One region of the Billgrantia hypersalina genome, then DNA from elsewhere that is predicted to be linked to it. Evidence: predicted binding sites of a transcription regulator. Region 1 holds the regulator's gene; each other region holds the start of a gene.

Region 1 (2,198 bases):
GACACTCGACATCTGTGATTCCGCCTATATCGTCGGCGACGGCCAGATCATTGCCGACGGGGACGCCGAGGCCATTCTGGCCAACCGGCGGGTGCGGGAGGTGTACCTGGGTGAAGATTTTCGGCTATAGCCACTTTTTCTCTGAGCAACCTCTTGATCGGCAAGCGCATATACTGTAAAGGCATGAATATTGCCGATGGCATGCTTATTGCAGAGCTTATCCTTGCAAGTCATCGCCCGGCGGTCTAGGGTAGAGCTTCCCCGGCAGATGAGCCCGTTATCCTCATGGCCATGAAAGCATCCTTGCAACTACGGGTCGGCACCCAGCTGACCATGACACCGCAACTGCAGCAGGCTATCGCCCTGCTGCAGCTCTCGACACTCGACCTGCGTCAGGAGATACAGCAGGCGCTCGAGTCCAATCCCATGCTGGAGCTTGACGACGGCTTTGGCGAACAAGCGGTCGGCCAAGCCGAGAGCGACGACTGGGCCAGTGAAATCCCCAGCGAACTGTCTACCGACAGCGACTGGACGGATACCTATCCCGATCATGCCATGAACTCAGGCAGTAGCGGTGAAGGACCGGATTTCGAACGCCAGGCGTCGGGGCAGACACTCGCCGGCCACCTGATCTGGCAATTGGCGATGACCGATCTGAACGAACGCCAGCGCCAGATCGCTGAAAGCCTGATCGATGCGGTCGACGGCACGGGCTATCTGGCCCAACCGCTGGAGGAGATTCGCGACGGGCTGCGCCAGCAGGGGCTCGAAGGGCTGCCGACCCGTGAAGTCGAGCAGATACTACTGCGCCTGCAACAGTTCGAGCCTACCGGCGTCTTCGCTCGCGACCTGCGCGAATGCCTGATGTTGCAGTTGGCCACGCTGCCCGACGATACGCCTCTGCTACCTCAGGCGCGGCGCCTGGTTCGACAATTCCTCGAGGCACTGGCAGCCGATGATCGCCGCCTGCTCAAGCGCCGCCTGGGGCTTGACGACGAGTCACTCGACGATGTCATCGCCCTGGTGCGCTCGCTGGACCCGCGCCCGGGCAGCGCCTATGCCGAGGTCGGCAGCAATTACATCACGCCGGACCTGATCGCCTATCACGATGAGTCGGGCTGGCGTGTGGAGCTCAATGCAGAGGCGCTTCCGCGGCTGCGCATCCAGCCCGACTACGTTGCCCTGGTGCGGCGCGCGGACAAGAGCCAGGACAACCAGTTTCTCAAGGATCACCTGCAGGAGGCACGCTGGCTCATGAAGAGCCTGGCGAGCCGCAACGATACGCTGCTGCGCGTCGGGCGCGAAATCATGGCACGCCAGATCGACTTCCTCGAACAGGGCGAGGAAGCCATGAAACCGCTGGTGCTGGCGGACATCGGCCAGGCGGTCGACATGCACGAGTCGACGATCTCTCGGGTGACGACACAGAAGTTCATCCACACGCCCCGTGGCGTCTTCGAGTTGAAGTACTTCTTTTCCAGCCAGGTCGGCGGCAACGGTGACGGCGATGCTCACTCAAGCACGGCCATCCGCGCCCGAATTCGCAAGCTGATCGCCGACGAACCGCCACGCAAGCCGCTCTCCGACAGCCGCTTGGTGGAACTGCTGGCCGACGATGGCATACAGGTGGCACGCCGGACCGTTGCCAAGTATCGTGAAGCACTGGGAATCCCTTCCTCGAGCGAACGCAAGCGTTTTCGCTGAGCCCAGAGCGAAGCGTTGACGCCGGGCAAGGCCTTCGTTCGGAGGGGTTTGCAGGGAGGCAAAAAGGGTTACAATCGTACTACCACACGAAGGACGAAGGAGCTTGTCATGCAAGTCAACATCACCGGCCATCATGTTGAGCTGACCGATTCGCTGCGTGACTATGTGAGCGAAAAGCTGAACCGCGTCCAGCGACATTACGACAATATCACCAATGTTCAGGTCACCCTCTCCATCGAGAAGGAGCGCCAACAGGCCGCCTGTACGCTGCACGCCGCCGGTGCCGATCTGCACGCCGAAGCTTCCGATCCCGACATGTACGCCGCCATCGATGCGCTGACCGACAAGCTCGACCGCCAATTGGTCAAACACAAGGAAAAGGCCCAGGCCCGCGCCCAGGGCGCCGGCATTCGCTGAGACGCCATGACACTGGAAACCATCCTGCCCCCGGAGCGTGCCCTGTTCGACGTTCCCGGGGGCAGCAAAAAGCGGGT
Region 2 (2,198 bases), on a different contig from region 1:
CTGATGAAGGCGATCATGGGCGAGGTGTCGGTGGCTTCCGGCAGCATTCGCTACGCCGACGACGTGGAACTGACCCAGCGTCGGGTGGAGGATCGCTCGCGCCTGGGGATCGGCTACGTACCCCAGGGGCGACAGATATTCCCCCTGCTGACCGTGGAGGAGAACCTGCGTACGGGACTTGCGGCCCGCGGTGATGGCCGGCGCACCATTCCGGCGCGCATCTATGAACTCTTCCCCGTCCTCGAGGAGATGCGGCAGCGCCGCGGCGGCGATCTTTCCGGCGGCCAGCAGCAGCAGCTCGCCATCGGCCGAGCGCTGGTGCTCGAACCGCGCCTGCTGATCCTCGACGAGCCGGGGGAGGGCATCCAGCCCAATGTCGTCACGCTGATCGGCGAGGTGATCCGCAAGTTGATCGCCGAAGATGGGTTGAGCGTGCTGCTGGTGGAGCAGAAGCTGCCTTTCGCCCGCAAGTACGCCGACCGCTTCGCCATCATGGATCGCGGCCGGCCGGTGGCCAAGGGTGAAATCGGCGAGCTGACCGATACGCTGATCAAGGAGCACCTGACGGTGTAGCGCTCGTTGGCGTTGCAGGACTATGCACTGGTGCACCAGTTTGATGTGCTTGGAAGACTCGCTGCACTTCCAAGGTGCGCGGATGGTTCCCGGCTGCACCGAAAGGAAACGGCAGGCCTCTCATGCGGCCTGCCGTATTCCATTTAAGACATTGATGCCTAAGGATCTATCAGGCCATTCCCCTTTATGGTACGGGGCTTGCTGAAAGCTGGTCATATTCGCCAAGCCCGGACTCTTCATGACCGCTTTCGAACCCTCAGCCATTGTCATGCCGCCGACGGATTCCGGCCATCGCTTCGATGCCGGCCGACATTGGGCGGCGTCGCTCGCGCTAGGCTTCGAGGCTCGCCAGGGTGTCACCCGCCTGGCGAGGGCGCGCCATCATGGGCCACTGCGGGTACAGCGGCCGTTCTATCCCGAAGGCCGGGACGGCGCCTGCCACGTCTACCTGTTGCATCCCCCCGGGGGGTTGGTCAGCGGCGATTCGCTGACGATAACGGCCCGGGTCGAGTCCGGCGCCCACGCCTTGTTGACCACGCCGGCGGCCAACAAGCTCTACCGCGCCGACAGCCACGGCGTGGCCTGGATGCAGCGCACCGCACTGTCGGTGGCGCCGGGTGGGCTGCTCGAGTGGTTACCCCAGGAGACCATCGCCTTCGATGGCTCACGGGGCGAGCAGTCTACCGAGATAGCGCTGTCCGGCGACGCGCGCTGCCTGGGTTGGGAAGTGCTGGCCCTGGGACGGCCGGCCAGCCGGCTGCCCTACGCTTCAGGTCGCATCGACCAGCGCTTTCGCCTTAGCCGTGATGGCCAGCCGCTGTGGTGGGAACGACAGCCGCTCGATCCCGCTCACCCGCGCTTCGCGGGCCGCTGGGGGCAGGGCGGAGCCAGCGTGCAGGCCACGCTCTGGGCCGTGGGCCTTGCCGACCAACCCGCCGCCATCGAGCGACTGCGCGACGTCATGACAGCGAGCCCGCGCTGGGCGGTGACGGTACGCCATGGCGTGCTGCTGCTGCGCTACCTGGGGCACGAACGCAACGAGGCCTGGGAAATCTGTCGGCAGGCCTGGGATTGCCTGCGGCCGCTGTTGGCCGGGTTGCCTTCCCATTCTCCCCGTATCTGGTTCACCTGACTTGCCAGGAGACACGCATGGAACTGACCCCGAGAGACAAGGACAAGCTGTTGCTATTCTCTGCCGCCCAGCTGGCCGAGCGGCGCCGGGCCCGAGGACTCAAGCTCAACTACCCCGAAGCGGTGGCTCTGATCAGCTTCGAGATCATGGAGGGCGCACGCGACGGTCGCAGCGTCGCCGAGCTGATGAGCTACGGCCGCGAGATCCTGGGCCGCGACGAGGTCATGGAAGGGGTTCCGGAGATGGTCGACGAGGTACAGGTTGAGGCGACCTTTCCGGACGGAACGAAACTCGTGACGGTGCATTCTCCCATTGTGTAAGGAGCTCGCGATGATTCCCGGTGAGTATCAGTTGAAAGACGGCGAGATCGAGCTCTGCGCGGGGCGTGAGCGGATCTGCGTCGAGGTCGCCAACACCGGCGACCGTCCTATCCAGGTTGGTTCGCACTATCACTTTGCCGAGGCCAACCCGGCGCTGCGATTCGACCGTGCCA
Region 3 (2,198 bases), on a different contig from region 1:
GCGGTCCTTATCCAACGCCTCCAGGGCCTGGTCCAGGCTATGCGCCACGGTCGGCACCTTCTTGCCCTCTTCCGGCGGCAGGTCGTAGAGGTTCTTATCCATCGCATCGCCGGGGTGGATCTTGTTCTTGATGCCGTCGATACCGGCCATCAGCATGGCGGCGAAGCACAGGTAGGGGTTGGCGGTCGGGTCGGGGAAGCGAAGCTCGACGCGCTTGCCCTTGGGGCTCGCGGTGTACGGGATGCGGATGGAGGCCGAGCGGTTGCGCGCGCTGTAGGCCAGCATGACCGGCGCCTCGAAGCCCGGCACCAGACGCTTGTAGGAGTTGGTGGAAGCGTTGGCAAAGGCGTTCAGGGCACGAGCGTGCTTGATCACGCCACCAATGTAGTAGAGGGCCATTTCAGACAGCCCAGCGTACTGGTCGCCGGCGAACTGGTTCTGGCCATCCTTCCAGAACGACTGGTGCACGTGCATGCCGCTGCCGTTGTCGCCGACCAGCGGCTTGGGCATGAAGGTCGCGGTCTTGCCGTAGGCGTGAGCCACGTTGTGGATCACGTACTTCATTTCCTGAACTTCGTCGGCCTTCTTCACCAGCGTGTTGAACTTCACGCCGATCTCGTTCTGGCCGGCGTTGGCCACCTCGTGGTGGTGCACCTCGACGGTCTGGCCGATGGCTTCCAGGGTGTTGCACATGGCGCCACGGATGTCATGGAAGCTGTCGACCGGGGGCACCGGGAAGTAGCCGCCCTTGACGCGCGGACGGTGCGCCAGGTTGCCGCCCTCGACCTGACGGTCGGTGGACCAGGCGCCCTCTTCGGAGGTGATCTTGTACATGGCACCTTCGATATCGGCCTTCCAGTGCACCTCGTCGAAGATGAAGAACTCGGGCTCGGGTCCGAAGAAGGCGGTATCGCCCAGGCCAGTGGACTGCAGGTAGGCCTCGGCGCGCTTGGCGATGGATCGCGGGTCGCGCTCGTAGCCCTGCATGGTGGCCGGCTCGATGATGTCGCAGCGCAGCACCAGGGTGGCGTCCTCGGTGAACGGGTCGAGGAAGGCGGTGCCGTCTTCCGGACGCAGGATCATGTCGGACTCGTTGATGCCCTTCCAGCCGGAAATCGAGGAGCCGTCGAACATCTGGCCGTTCTCGAAGAATTCCTCGTCCACGTCACGGGCCGGAATGGTGACGTGCTGTTCCTTGCCCCGCGTGTCGGTGAAGCGCAGGTCCACCCACTTCACATCGTGTTCTTCGATCAGGGCGAGAGTCTTGGCTGACATGTATGTCCTCCGTTTGAGCTGTGGCTCGATTCGTTTGGCTGAAGACCACTGGCGCTGGTTGAATCCAGCGCCTGTTGTAGCACGCTGTGGGCCAGGCTGCCCACGATCGCCATGCAGGGCATGGAGAGCTGACCGTCTTGATGCAGAAGCCGTGCCAAAATTGCACCAAGCAAGACCTGGATTAGGCTACTTTTTGTTTTGAAAGGGAAATAAACCACCGCCGACTGCACCTCATTGCACCAGGCCCGCCCTCAGCCTGACGCAGGTACCAAGAAAGCGCAAAAAAGAGCACCGCTTTGGTGCATGGAGAATGGATATGCACCAAGAAAGAGCGAACGAAGGAGGAGGGGGAGCAGCGCGCCGGGATCAGCCGCCGTGGAACACAACGCGGGCCTGGCAGGCGCGCAGCCGTTCGAGCAGATCGGGCAGCGCATCGCAGCCCAGCTGCGGGTCGAAGCCGCCGATACGCTCGAACCATTCGCGAGCCACCCAGAAGGTATCTCGGGGAGAGGTCTTGTGCAGCCAGCTCCACCATCGCCTCGTACGACGCTGGCGATACAGCGGAGAGACGGCAGCATCCCATTTCCTGCCCAATTCGAACTCCGCCATCCGCTGGCTCAACCAATCAATGGCATGGCACGCCCCGAGCCCGGGAAACATCAACACCTCCCCATGGCTGGCCCCAACGGCCGCGTTCAAACGTCGCCCCAAGGTCGGCGCACTGCACGGCAGCAGTATCGCCTGGTGGCGACGAGCCAGATCCGGCAGGCGCCGGTCGCCGGTATCATCCACCAGCAGCAGCTCATATCCGCCTTGCCACTGTCTTGCCGCCTGCCCGAGGCTGAGCAGGTTGTGAGGCAGTTGCGCTCCTGCGGTTCGGGCATCGAGGAAGACGCTGGGTAAAGTCATCGCTCAGGCTCCAC
Region 4 (2,198 bases), on a different contig from region 1:
CGCGCAGGGTGGACCAGGCGTTCTCCCGCGACAGGCTGACGTCCAGCCCCTCGGCGGCGAAGCAGCCCCGTTCGCGGGCGACGATCAGCAGGGCGGCGTCGGTCAACGGCACGAAGCCGAGGGTAAGGCGCTCGCGTTCCGGGCTGGCGGCATGGTGTTGCGGGTGGCTCATGAGCGGGGTCCCCGTTTTTCAGCGGATCGCCCCTGGGGCGATATGGGGTTCAGGCGGTCGAGAATGTCGATGACGCTGTCGGCCACGTCGGAGATGCGCTGGCCGCGATCCATGGCCAGCTTGCGCAGCATGCGGTAAGCCTGCTCCTCGTCGCAGTCCTGGTGCTTCATCAGCAGCCCCTTGGCGCGCTCGATACGCTTGCGATCGGCCAACTGGTTGCGCGCCTTGTCGAGCTCCTGGCGCATGTTCTGGAAGGCGTCGAAGCGGGCAATGGCCACTTCGACGATGGCCTCGACCCGCTCGGGCACCAGGCCGTCGACCACGTAGGCGCTGACGCCGGCCTTGAGCGCGGCCTGGAGCATGCTGGAGTCGTGCTGGTCGGCGAAGAACACCACCGGGCGAGGGTTCTCGCGATTGAGCAGGGCCATGCTCTCCAGGGTGTCCCGGTCGGGGCTCTCCATGTCGATGATCACCACGTCGGGCTGGTGGCGCGCGACCATCTCGTTGAGGCTGGCCGGGCTCGAGAGCCGACAGATGACCCGGTGGCCTTCGACCATCAGCGCCTCCTCGACCATGGCGGCACGTACCACCTCGTCGTCGACCAGCAGGATGTTCAAGGGGGATGGCATAGGCGTCGCTCGACTCCGGACAAGGCTCCATCTAGCAGAAGCAAGAAACATTCCAGAAGCGGCGGAGGGCGCGTCGTGCGTGGCTTGCGGCCAGCCGGCCATGGGCTTGCGTGTTGCGACGCAGCGCCGGGTTCGGCATTTCGGCACCAGCCTGGTGCAGTGAGGCGGGTTTCGCGCCGGGCATGGTGCGCTGCCGCGAGGCTGGAGGTAAGAGATACGGCAGGGCACGGCGCCATCCGGCTGATATCGCCGCGCGACTCACGGTATTGGCATGCATTCTGCTTGATGAGGACAAAAGCATTTGCAACGGGACGTGCCGTGCTGCGTCCCGAGCGGCAACGACGCCCGTCAACGCCTCCCTGGGGATGGCCGTTGGCGGGCGTCGTCGTTTCGCGAGCCAACCGACAGGAGATCGACATGCGCGAGGCCCGAACCACCTGCCCCTACTGCGGCGTTGGCTGTGGCGTGCTGGCCAGCGTCGATAACGGCGAGATCGTCGACGTGCAGGGCGACCCGGCGCACCCCGCCAACTTTGGCCGACTGTGTGTGAAGGGCTCGGCACTGCATGAGACGCTGGGCCATCACGGTCGCCTGACCCGGCCCCGGGTCGATGGCGTCGAAACGGACTGGGAAACCGCCTTGGATACCGTGGCCGAGCGGCTCACGGCCGTGCAGGCCGCCCACGGTTCGCAGGCGCTGGCCGCGTATCTCTCGGGGCAGCTGCTGACCGAGGACTATTACGTCGCCAACAAGCTGTTCAAGGGCTTTCTCGGCACGCCGCACCTGGATACCAACTCCCGGCTGTGCATGGCCTCGGCGGTGGCCGCCCACAAGCGCGCCTTCGGCGCCGACGCCGTGCCGTGCAGCTACGAGGATCTCGAGGAGGCCGAGCTGGTGGTGCTGGTGGGCTCCAACCTGGCCTGGAATCATCCGGTGCTCTACCAGCGGCTCAAGGTGGCCAAGCAGCGCAACCCGCTGCTGCGTATCGTGGTGATCGACCCGCGGGTCACCGATACCTGCGAGCTCGCCGATCTCTACCTGGGCCTGGCGCCCGGCAGCGATGCGCGCCTGTTCACGGGGCTGCTGGCGTGGATGGCCGAGCGCGACAAGCTCGATAGGGTCTATCTGGAAGCCCATGTCCAGGGCTTCGAGGAGGCGCTGGCCGCGGCGCGCGAGCAGGATGACGGCGTGGAAGCCATCGCCGCCGACTGCGATCTCGATGCGGAACGCCTGGAAACCTTCTTCTACTGGTTCGCCAGCCATTTGCACGTGGTCACGCTGTTCTCCCAGGGCGTGAACCAGTCCAGCAGCGGCACCGACAAGGGCAACGCCATCATCAACTGCCACCTGGCGGGCGGCAAGATCGGCCTGCCGGGAGCGGGGCCATTCTCGATCAC

Evidence for each region. The regulator sigma-54, encoded in region 1, starts transcription at its own class of promoters, with help from an activator protein. The targets are predictions, from matches to a motif close to TGGCACNNNNNTTGCTNT.
Region 2: ACOJCM_RS01100 (urease accessory protein UreD) is a predicted target of sigma-54. The motif match lies at 761-778, and genes of this name have one in related genera.
Region 3: glnA (glutamate--ammonia ligase) is a predicted target of sigma-54. The motif match lies at 1,415-1,432, and genes of this name have one in related genera.
Region 4: ACOJCM_RS10510 (ANTAR domain-containing response regulator) is a predicted target of sigma-54. The motif match lies at 839-856, and genes of this name have one in related genera.

What each region holds. Positions count from the first base shown of each region.
Region 1 covers NZ_JBMIQI010000018.1:625,149-627,346, forward strand. Annotated here, with positions in the region: gene lptB (LPS export ABC transporter ATP-binding protein) at 1-130, shown strand, start outside; gene ACOJCM_RS17445 (RNA polymerase factor sigma-54) at 286-1,704, shown strand; gene hpf (ribosome hibernation-promoting factor, HPF/YfiA family) at 1,813-2,121, shown strand; gene ptsN (PTS IIA-like nitrogen regulatory protein PtsN) at 2,128-2,198, shown strand, end outside.
Region 2 covers NZ_JBMIQI010000003.1:31,104-33,301, reverse strand. Annotated here, with positions in the region: gene urtE (urea ABC transporter ATP-binding subunit UrtE) at 1-573, shown strand, start outside; gene ACOJCM_RS01100 (urease accessory protein UreD) at 812-1,705, shown strand; gene ACOJCM_RS01095 (urease subunit gamma) at 1,723-2,025, shown strand; gene ACOJCM_RS01090 (urease subunit beta) at 2,036-2,198, shown strand, end outside.
Region 3 covers NZ_JBMIQI010000010.1:73,333-75,530, forward strand. Annotated here, with positions in the region: gene glnA (glutamate--ammonia ligase) at 1-1,275, opposite strand, end outside; gene ACOJCM_RS06970 (hypothetical protein) at 1,642-2,184, opposite strand.
Region 4 covers NZ_JBMIQI010000011.1:704,831-707,028, forward strand. Annotated here, with positions in the region: gene ACOJCM_RS10505 (CmpA/NrtA family ABC transporter substrate-binding protein) at 1-172, opposite strand, end outside; gene ACOJCM_RS10510 (ANTAR domain-containing response regulator) at 169-801, opposite strand; gene ACOJCM_RS10515 (nitrate reductase) at 1,219-2,198, shown strand, end outside.